DNA from 2 places in the Bacillus cereus group sp. N8 genome. Region 2 is predicted to be linked to the other one. Evidence: predicted binding sites of a transcription regulator. Region 2 holds the regulator's gene; the other holds the start of a gene.

Region 1 (5,834 bases), on a different contig from region 2:
CTAAAAGGTGGCGCAACTGAAAATGTTATGTTTGGATATTTCATTTGCATTTGCTCTATCTCAAAAGGGATATCACGTTTATAGTGAGCTGCCGCAAATAATAAAACAGGTACAATCATTATTTCAGTTGCTCCTTCTAGTATTGTTTCAGTAACAGCATCTGAAATGGTAGGTGTTGTTAGTTCAAGAAAAGCAATTTTTTGAATCCGTTCTTTACGTTCTTTCATAACAGATTGAATAAAGTGAATGAATTGCTCATTACCTTCTTGTAGTCGGCTCCCATGTCCAACATATACGATTCCTTTCATTGTCTCACCATGTCCTTCTTCATAAGAGTTTCTTGTAATTGATGATCTACGTTATGAAACCCGACTTTATTTGCATAGTGTAAAGTTGGAACATCGGTATACGAGAATGGGAGAGTAAGAATATCGATAAAGCCAAGGCGTTTTATTTCTGCTAGAAACGTATCAATAGAAGCACGTCCTTCAAATACAATGCTATCCCATGAGAATTCAGAAAGCATACGGGAATGAATTTCATCGAAGCGGTGATCAATTGTATATTCATGAGTCATCATATAAGAACCAGCACCAATTTTTTCTTGAATGAAAGCAATGCGATTAATATTTCGGCCTAAATAAACAGTTGTATCGAAAGAGAACGTTGCTTGTTGGCTTAATAGTCCATATTGCATCAGTTTTTCTTGAGTGGTACCGTTCATATGCTGCAGTTCTGCCTGTAAGGAACGAATATCTTTATGATATTTACTACATGATCGCATCAAGATTTCTACACTTTCAGCTGAACAAAATACAAGGCGATCAACGCTAAAAATCTCATTGATTTGTTCAGAGGTTAATGTGTATTCTTCCTTTTTGAAAGTTGGAATTTGATATATTTCTGCACCGTATTCTTGTAACATTTGTTTTATTGCACTTTCTTTATTTGTAGCAGCTGAAAATAATACTTTTTTACCGTGCAATGGTTTACGTTCTTTCCAAGCGATTTGCTTCCGCAAAGTAACGACATCACCAACAATCGTCATGGAAGGATTAGAAATATTTTCGTTTTTGACGATAGGAACGATGGTTGAAAGTGTCCCTGTGACAACGCGCTGTTTGCCAGTTGTCCCCCATTCAATGACTGCTACTGGCGTATCTTCTTTCTTTCCGGATTGTAGTAAGCTTTCACAAATTGTAGGTAAGTTTTTTATACCCATGTAGTAGGCGATTGTGTCACTATTGTGGGATGAATTATATTTTCCATGATCGGCTAAAGGACCTTTTGCATGTCCAGTTAGTAAAGTGACGCTATTACTGTAGTCACGGTGGGTGAGGGGGATACCTGCATAGCTACTAGCGGCAATGCTAGATGTAATACCTGGTACAATTTCATATGGAATGTTCGCAGATGCTAAAGTTTCTGCTTCTTCACCAACACGGCCAAAAATAGATGGATCTCCGCCTTTTAAACGGACAACGATTTTCCCTTCTTTCGCAAATTGAAGAAGGTGTGCGTTAATCATTTCTTGTCGCATAGTATGATTTTTGGGCATTTTGCCGCAATAAATAAGTTCACATGTTTCTTTTGTGTAACTAAGAAAGGTAGGATTTAATAAGCGGTCATATAAGACGATATCTGCACGCTTTAAGCAATCTATCGCTTTTTTTGTAATAAGCCCTTCATCACCTGGTCCTGCACCAACTAAATATACATATCCGTTCATATTCGCACCTCATCTATTTTTATTTAAAAGGAAGCCAGGGGGAGACTTCCTTTTGTAAATTACATGTATATATAAATATCCCCATCAATAACGTCTACTTCGTATGTTTGAATACAACCGTCATCAGGTTTTTGAACTTCACCTGTTAGTAATGAAATTTTCCAATCATGTAGTGGACAAAAGACGAATTCACCAGATACAATACCTTCCGCTAATGGTCCGTTTTTATGAGGACAACGATTTTCTACAGCTCGAATATCACCATTTGAAAGACGAAATAGGGCGATAGACATACCTTTCATTTGCACCTCTTTACCAATTTGAAAAGGAAGATCTTCCACACGCATAATTTTTATTTTCTCTTTCGTTTGTAACATACAGTGCACGCCCCTTATTTTACAGTTTCTACTTCATACATCGCTTTTAATGATTTCGTTTCTAGTGCTTGTTCCCATGCTTCCGTATATGTGCTACGAGCTTTTTGGAAATGTTCATTTAGCGTAGTGACCATATTTGCATCTTGCAGTATTTCTTTTATGTGATCGAAGCCTAATCGTTCTGTCCAGTAGGCAGTTCGTTCGCCGTAAATACCAGTTTCACGATAATATTGCATGTAAGCTGTTGCGATGCGAAGGACATCGTCTTCAGTAGGGACAATCATTACAAAATCAGCTTCCCGTACTTCCGTACCACCATTTCCGCCGATATATAGTTGATATCCATTTTCGACACAGACAACGCCAAAATCTTTCGTAAGTACTTCCGCGCAGTTACGTGGACAACCCGTTACACCCATTTTCATTTTATGAGGTGTATCTACCATTTCTAATGATTGTTCAAGTAACATACCAAGTCCTAATGAATCTTTCGTACCGAAACGACAGAAGCGAGAACCAACACATGATTTTACATTACGAAGGGATTTTGAATACGCATATCCAGAAGTCATATTTAAATCAGCCCATACGTTAGGTAAATCTTGTTTCTTAACACCATATAAGCCGATTCGACTCGCACCTGTAATTTTCACGAGAGGAACGTCATATTTTTTTGCAACTTCAGCAATTTTCATTAAATCAGCTGCTGTTGTAACGCCTCCGTACATACGTGGAATAACAGAAAATGTACCATCATGCTGGATGTTACCATTCATTCTTTCATTAACGTAACGGGATGATTTATCATCTGCATATTCTTCTGGAATCGCCATACGTAAATAGTAATTTAAAGCAGGACGGCATTTCGAACATCCGTCTTCATGTGCAAAACCAAGAACATTTCGTACTTCTTTTGGGGATTTTAAACCTTTCTCATGAATCGCCGTTACGACTTCATCACGTGATAAAGTTGTACATCCACACATACCGGCAGATTGTGCAGTTGCATCAAATGCATCTCCAAGTGTATGAGATAAAATTTGTTCAACAAGCGGACGACATTTACCACAAGACCCTGCGGCTTTTGTGCATCCTTTTACTTCTTCAAAAGTAGTTAACTCTTGTTCTAAAATGGCATGTACGATTGTGCCTTTCGTAACACCATTACATCCACAAACAGTGTCATCGGCACTCATAGTAGCAACGTTAAGTTCACTTTCTTCACCAGCTTTGTGAAGAAGGGAAACTGCTGTATATTCTTGTATATCTTCTTCTTTCTTTAACATGCTAAAGAGGCGTGTACCATCAGCTGCATCACCATATAAAACGATACCAACGACTTTATTGTCACGAATTAATACTTTTTTATAGGAACGTTTACATTCATCAAAGATTGATATTGCTTTCGTTTGATCATCTTCATAAATTTGGCCAGCAGAGAATAAATCACAACCTGCAACTTTTAATTGCGTACCGACGATGCTGCCTGTATATCCATCAGTTTGTAAATTCGTTATATGTTTTGCTAATATTGCACCTTGTTCATATAGAGGAGCAACAAGGCCATAGGCGATACCGTCATGTTCCGCACATTCTCCAACTGCATAAATAGATTCATCATTTGTTTGCATAAAGTCATTGACTACAATACCGCGATTTACAATTAAACTAGCATCTTTTGCTATTTGAGTATTCGGGCGTATGCCGACAGCCATTACAATTAAATCACAATCTACAAATTCACCATCTTCAAATTGAATGCCCTCAACGTGGTCTGTACCAAGAATTTTTACCGTTTTCTTTTCCATGAGAAATTTCATGCCTTGTGCTTCTAAATCTTCACGAAGGAGAGAAGCTGCTTTGATATCTAGTTGTTGCTCCATTAAGCTCGGCATTAAATGAACGACATGTACGTCCATTCCTAAGTCAATGAGGCCTCTTGCGGCTTCTAAACCAAGTAATCCACCACCGATGACAACGGCTTTTTTCTTATCTTTAGCAGTATTTATCATAAATTGTGTATCTTCAATTGTTCGAAATCCTGTCACACCAGGAAGGGTAGAACCTTCAACAGGCAAAATAAAAGCACTAGAACCTGTTGCGATAATGAGTTTGTCGTATGTAAGAGTACGATTCTTTTCTGTAATAATGATTTTTTCTTCTCGGTTAATACTTTGAACGCTTTCGTTTGTATATAAAGTTATTTCATTATCCTCATACCAACTATATTCATTTATAATGATATCTTGCATATTTGTTTTGCCTTGTAGAACATGAGAGAGCATAATGCGATTGTAATTTGGATGTGGTTCATGTCCAAAAATATTAATCTCATATGAATCACTATCATGTTTTAATATTTCTTCCATACAGCGTATTCCAGCCATACCATTTCCGATCATAACTAAACGTTTTTTCATATTCATTTCCCCTTTTATGTGAAATGCTGAACAAAGTATTATATTCTCATTATAGAAAATCAAAAAAGGGGAAGATGTGATATTTATCACACTTTTATAATGATTCACAAATTGTTAAAATTCGGATTTATGTGAAGGGAGAAGCGAAAGAGAATTTGGTGATATGGGTAGAGGGGGAGGGGAAGTATAAATATTTTTCACACAATGAAAAAGCAGGACATGAGCATTTATACTCATGTCCTGCACTTTATTTATGCTTTTGTAATTGCACGCGGAAATAAAATATTATTTTCTAAATGAATATGCTCAAATAAATCAGATTCAATGGCTTCAAGGCGCTGGTAAACAAGGCGATAAGTGCCGCAAGCCCCTTCTGGTGGAGTAAAGTCATTTGTCACCTTACGAAGTTCTTTAATAATATTGCCAGCGTGGTTATGTTCATTCTCCAACTCATCTACTACTTTACGTAACTTTGCATAGTTTTCATCAGTTGGATTTTGTTCGAATTCTAAAATTAACGGGAAATCTTCCGTTTCTTCTTTAATTAAATGTTGTTCTAATTCCATTTTAAGTTCATGAAATAGTTTATGAATTTGAGCTAAATGAGGCTGATTTGCTCCATGAACGCGTAATACTTTCGTTACATATGGACTTAGCTGTGGCAACTCTTCATTTAAATAGCGATGATGCTTATTAATTACATAATCAATCAATACGAGATAAGAAGCATTTTTCCAATCAATTTCAGATTCATTTAATAGTTTCGTATTATGATAAAGCGTATTTAACTCTGTAATTACTTCAGAAGCTGATAAATTTCTTTCATTAATTGCATCAATCAGTGGTCTATTACCACCACAGCAAAAATCTATTCTATATGACTTAAAAAGGTCGCTAGCTTTCGGGAATTGCGTAACAATCTCACCAACAATTGAAGTTTCAGTAAATGTATGTTCCATATGAATGCCTCCATAAAGTTTAAATGTAATATCTAAATTAAGAATAGCGATAAATGAAAAACAATGTGGTGATTGAAATCACTTATTATGTGTCAGTTTTGAGAATTCTAAAATGAGTTTTATAAAAGTGAGAGGGAGGGTAATTGGTCGCAATAGTTTCTGATAATAAAAAAAGAAGCTTACTAGAAGCTTCTTTTTTTATTACTATTTTTCGCATGCGACTCCATCGCCATCACGATCAAGATGTGAGTCATAACCTGGTTGTCCTTTATATAGAGGAGCTTTCCCAGCAGCTCTAACTGCGGCACAATTTTTGTAATATGCACTACTAGTATTTCCTGAAGCAGGT
Region 2 (5,834 bases):
CGGAGCTTGTTTATATGAAAGAACACGGTTCATTTGAAGTGATCGGTGAAACACGAGATGATGCAGCAGGGGAAGCATATGATAAAGTAGCTCGTACGTTATCTATGCCATATCCAGGTGGTCCTCATATTGATCGCCTTGCGCATGAAGGAAAGCCGACAATTGATTTGCCTCGTGCATGGCTAGAGCCGGATTCGTATGATTTTAGCTTTAGTGGATTGAAATCGGCAGTTATCAACACTGTGCATAACGCAAAACAACGTGGTATAGAAATTGCACCGGAAGATTTAGCAGCAAGTTTCCAAGAAAGTGTAATCGACGTACTTGTAACGAAAGCGTCTCGTGCGGCGGATGCATATAACGTAAAGCAAGTGCTCCTTGCTGGCGGCGTAGCTGCTAATAAAGGGCTTCGTGCACGTCTAGAAGAAGAGTTTGCACGAAAAGAAGATATAGAGTTAATTATCCCGCCGTTATCTTTATGCACAGACAATGCAGCGATGATTGCAGCTGCAGGGACCATTGCATACGAACAAGGAAAACGTGCGACATTAGCTTTAAATGCAAACCCAGGATTAGATATTGAAGCATAGTTATACACAAAATTAACCACAGCCTGTGGACAAAACCCATATTATCTGTTGATAATGTGGGTTTTGTTGTGTATATGAAATGTTGATAACTTTTTCAGTGATTGTGGATAATGTGGAAAAGTTATTTTGGGGTTTATTTTATAAAGGTGGATATGTGTATAAACTTGTGGATAAAGTGGATGAAGTCTGACCTTTAAATGTATTCTTTTTTGGGAAATAAAAAACAAGAAGATATCCTTAAAAAACATTTTGAAATATGCTCTAATTATAGGTGTCGCTAACAATGTCAAACTTTGTCGGTAAATTGATATCTTGTGTCGAATCGTTGATTTGTTTAAAAAATCATTTAGACAATATGACGTTGATTCCAACTAGAAGATAAAAAGGATGTCGCATAGTCAAAAATCCCGACTTATGAGACATCCTCTTTATCAATACTTTTATAAATGCAATTCTTCCCATTCTGCCATACAAGCTTCAAGTTGCTCTTGTAGTGTTTGCTTTTTCATTGTAATTTCACTAGCCTTTTCATAATCTGCATATATTTCTGGTAAGCAAAGCTGATCTTCTAATGTAGCAATTTCTTCTTCAAATTCTATGATGTTTTGTTCTAGCTCCTCAATTTTCCGAGTGCGTTGACGCTCTAACTGTTTACGCTCTTTTTCTTCGAGATAATTTAATTTTTCTTGAGCTACAGTTTTTTGAACAGGTGCCTGATTTTCTTGCTGTTCTTGTTGTTCAAATTCTGCACGTTCAATCATTTCATTTTTCTTTTCAACGTAGTAATCGTAATCGCCTAAATATTCTTGTGCACCTTCTGTTGATAACTCAATAACGGTCGTCGTTACACGATTAATAAAGTAGCGGTCATGTGATACGAATAGAAGTGTTCCTGGGTAATCAATTAAAGCATTCTCCAAAATTTCTTTACTATTTAAATCAAGATGGTTCGTTGGCTCATCGAGAATTAATAAATTCGATTTTTGCATCATAAGTTTTGCGAGAGCTAATCGAGCTTTTTGTCCACCACTAAGAGAAGATACTGGCTTTAATACATCATCTCCTGTGAATAAGAAGTTACCTAGTATCGTGCGAATTTCTTTTTCAGGCTGCAATGGATATTCATCCCATAATTCATTTAAAACTCGCTTAGAAGATGTTAAGTTAGCTTGTTCTTGATCATAATAGCCAACAGATACATTGGATCCGAAAGAAACATCACCATTTAGTAGAGGTAACTTATTCACAAGTGATTTTAACAATGTGGATTTCCCGATTCCGTTCGGTCCAACTAAAGCAACACTATCCCCGCGAGTTAAGCGCATTGTTACATGTTCAATAATCGGATCCTCATCATAGCCGATAGTTGCATCCTTTACTTGTAAAACATCATTTCCGCTTTGTTTTTCAATATCGAAGTGGAAGGATGCTGACTTAGAATCACCTAATGGTCTTGTTAATAATTCCATTCGGTCTAATTGTTTACGACGGCTTTGCGCACGTTTTGTCGTAGATGCACGAGCTATATTTTTTTGAACGAAGTCCTCAAGCTTAGCAATTTCATCTTGTTGCTTTTCATAACGTTTCATTTCTTGCTCGTATAGCGCTGATTTTAAATCTAAATATTTACTGTAGTTACCAACAAATCGTCTGCTTTCTTTATTCGAAATTTCATATACTTGTGTAACGAGTTTATCTAAGAAATAACGGTCATGGGAAACGATTAGTATTGCGCCAGGATAGCCTTGTAAATATTGTTCAAGCCAAGTCAATGTTTCAATGTCCAAATGGTTTGTAGGCTCGTCTAAAATAAGTAAGTCTGGTTTAGTTAATAATAATTTACCAAGAGCTAATCGTGTTTTTTGCCCACCACTTAATGTGGAAATTGTCGTCTGGTGCATCTCAACTGGGAAGCCAAGACCACTTAAAATCGAACGGATATCCGCTTCGTACTGATAGCCACCTTGATCTTTATAATCTAATTGTAATTGGTCATAGTCAGCTAATAATTTCTCGTATATAGCCGCATTTGAAAAGTTTTCTTCTTTGCCCATCTCTTGCTCTAGCCTTCGAAGTTTTGTCTCCATTTGCTGTAAGTGTGTAAAGACGGTTAACATTTCATCCCAAATTGTTAAAGACGTTTCTAATCCGGTATTTTGAGCTAAATACCCCATTGAGACATCTTTCGGTTTTATAATTTCACCACCATCATGAGATAACTCACCAGCTATTATTTTTAATAATGTAGATTTTCCGGCTCCATTTCGTCCGACTAATGCGATACGATCTTTCGTTTGTACTTCCAATTTTATGTTTGCAAGAATCGTTTCTGCACCGTATAATTTCGAAAGCGCGTTTACTTGTAATAAAATCAATGTTTTCACCTCAAATAATTTCTTAACTTTGCCATGTTTATATTTCTCAATCATACTAAAAATAGTGTATAGTTTAAAATAAAGAGAGAATACTTCTTCTCTTTATTATACAAGGAAATTCATGAGTGCTAAACTTCTGTATTTGATTCAAGTATATGAATAAAGATAGGAAGAGAGGAGAGGTTATATGGATCAGCAAAAAATTCCACAGGCCACTGCCAAACGTTTGCCTCTATACTATCGATTTATCCAAAACTTATCTCTTTCTGGTAAGCAACGTGTTTCATCAGCCGAATTGAGTGAAGCGGTAAAAGTTGACTCCGCAACTATTCGAAGAGATTTTTCATATTTTGGAGCGTTAGGGAAAAAAGGATATGGATATAACGTAAATTATTTATTATCATTTTTCCGTGAAACACTCGACCAAGATGATATAACACGTGTAGCACTTATTGGAGTAGGTAATTTAGGGACCGCTTTCTTACATTATAATTTCACGAAAAACAATAATACAAAAATTGAAATGGCGTTTGACGTTAGTGAAGAGAAAGTTGGAACAGAAATCGGAGGCATTCCTGTATATCATTTGGATGAACTAGAAGAACGTTTATCAACTGATATACAAGTGGCAATATTAACAGTACCCGCTACAGTAGCACAATCTGTGGCAGATAGATTGGCAGAAACGAACGTGCATGGTATTTTAAATTTCACACCAGCACGCTTAAATGTGTCAGAGAATATAAGGATTCATCATATTGATTTAGCTGTAGAGTTACAAACACTTGTTTACTTTTTGAAGAATTATCCACAATAAAACGCAGAGGAAGCGACCTCTGCGTTTTATTATTGTTTTTTCTTTGTGAATTTAACTAAGATAAGGCGAAGTGCCAAATTAAAATCAATTGTTGCCATAACTGCAAATAGTATTGTCCACATATTCCAGATTGTATCTGTTACGTTTGTAATGGCGAAACGTGTAAAGATACATCCAAGAAGAAAGTACAATGCAGCCATGAACAATGGTGAGTTTCTCATACTAAAAATCCTCCGATAAAGCCTTGCATTTTTTCAGCTTCTTTAATCATTTCTTGAATTTGTTCATTGCTTACTAAAACTTGAGCAACTGCAACTAATGTATTCATTGCAACATGGGCTGCAATAGGGACGATAATACGCTTCGTTTTTACATATAAAAAGGCGAATACGAGCCCCATAGAAGTGTATACCAATAAGTGAGTAAAATCAAAATGAATCGCCGCGAATACAAGTGAACTAATGATAGCAGCAATAAAGAAGTTAAACTTCTTATAAAGTGTACCGAATAAAATTTTTCTAAATACGATTTCTTCCAAAATAGGTCCTATTATAGATATGACGATAAGGAACCAAGGTGTCGTTCTTGCGATGTCCATAAGTCTTTCTGTATTTTCAGAGCCAGGTGTAATCCCTAATAACCGCATTTCGATCATACCGGCAATACTTTGTGAAAATAGTGCTAAGAAAAATCCGATGAAAATCCATCCAACTGTAGCTGGAACAGTAGAGCGCATTTTATCTAAATGCCTGTCGCGAATGTCTGTTCTGAGTAACCAAAGTACAACGCATAATGCAATGAAAAAGCTAATGATAGCCCAATGACCAGTTATGAGCTGAATCTTTTCCTCTCTAGTAAATCCCCTATTATCGTATAGTCCAGTTTTCAGGAGAAGCGGTAACCCGGCAATGCCTGATAGCTGCATTAAAATGTATGTAACGATAACCCACCAATATTGTTTCTTCAAATGGTTTAACCATCCTTTCTAACTCTAGTGTATGAGATAAAGTAGGATAACATGTAAATATGCTACCTATCATATAAACTTTCATTCAAATTATGATTCTTTTGTAAATCTTTATTTGAAATTAAAATAGAAGACAGGAAAAAGTTGTGTGTTTAGCGAAAACAACTTAGGGTGTCTTTCATATTGTAACATACAAGAAGTGGGAACAACGATTCATATGGTAAAGGCAGTAGAAGAAGTAATGCTATATAGGAAAGTGTATAAAGTAATTTGCGAAAAAATTATGATTTTTTTACTTGCAAAAGAAATTGAGATTATTTATTATTAGAAGTGTGTTAGCACTCGTGTGACTTGAGTGCTAATAAATAAAATTTACATAACAAAATGAGGAGGTTATTGTTCATGCTAAAGCCATTAGGTGATCGCGTTGTAATTGAACTTGTTCAAGCAGAAGAAAAAACAGCAAGTGGTATTGTATTACCAGACACTGCAAAAGAAAAACCACAAGAGGGTAAAGTTATTGCAGTAGGTACAGGCCGAGTGCTTGAAAATGGTGAGCGTGTTGCTTTAGAGGTAGCAGCAGGTGATCTTATCATCTTCTCAAAATATGCAGGTACTGAAGTGAAATACGAAGGTACAGACTACTTGATTTTACGTGAAAGTGACATTTTAGCAATTATCGGTTAATTATATACATTTTAAAAATCCAAGGGGGTCAATTATTATGGCAAAAGATATTAAATTTAGTGAAGAAGCACGTCGTTCGATGCTTCGCGGTGTCGACACTCTTGCAAACGCAGTAAAAGTAACGCTTGGACCAAAAGGTCGTAACGTTGTACTTGAGAAAAAATTCGGTTCACCACTTATTACAAATGACGGTGTAACAATCGCAAAAGAAATCGAATTAGAAGATGCATTCGAAAACATGGGTGCGAAATTAGTGGCAGAAGTTGCTAGCAAAACAAATGATGTAGCTGGTGACGGAACGACAACTGCAACTGTATTAGCGCAAGCCATGATTCGTGAAGGTTTAAAAAACGTAACAGCTGGTGCAAACCCAATGGGTCTTCGTAAAGGTATCGAAA

What was found. The regulator Rex, encoded in region 2, represses fermentation and respiration genes when NADH is low (regulators of the CRP and FNR family bind a similar motif). The targets are predictions, from matches to a motif close to TTGTGAAATATTTCACAA.
Positions count from the first base shown of each region.
Region 1: nirB (NADPH-nitrite reductase large subunit) is a predicted target of Rex. The motif match lies at 4,543-4,560, and genes of this name have one in related genera.

Region 1 is NZ_JAEHBK010000008.1:185,081-190,914, forward strand. Features, by position in the region: gene JDS80_RS14985 (sirohydrochlorin chelatase) at 1-308, opposite strand, end outside; gene JDS80_RS14990 (uroporphyrin-III C-methyltransferase) at 305-1,729, opposite strand; gene nirD (nitrite reductase small subunit NirD) at 1,789-2,106, opposite strand; gene nirB (NADPH-nitrite reductase large subunit) at 2,121-4,526, opposite strand; gene ric (iron-sulfur cluster repair di-iron protein) at 4,778-5,485, opposite strand; gene JDS80_RS15010 (excalibur calcium-binding domain-containing protein) at 5,690-5,834, opposite strand, start outside.
Region 2 is NZ_JAEHBK010000057.1:2,277-8,110, forward strand. Features, by position in the region: gene tsaD (tRNA (adenosine(37)-N6)-threonylcarbamoyltransferase complex transferase subunit TsaD) at 1-590, shown strand, start outside; gene JDS80_RS28980 (ABC-F family ATP-binding cassette domain-containing protein) at 1,031-2,965, opposite strand; gene JDS80_RS28985 (redox-sensing transcriptional repressor Rex) at 3,153-3,782, shown strand; gene JDS80_RS28990 (YdiK family protein) at 3,812-4,003, opposite strand; gene JDS80_RS28995 (CPBP family intramembrane glutamic endopeptidase) at 4,000-4,749, opposite strand; gene JDS80_RS29000 (hypothetical protein) at 4,898-5,077, shown strand; gene groES (co-chaperone GroES) at 5,152-5,436, shown strand; gene groL (chaperonin GroEL) at 5,474-5,834, shown strand, end outside.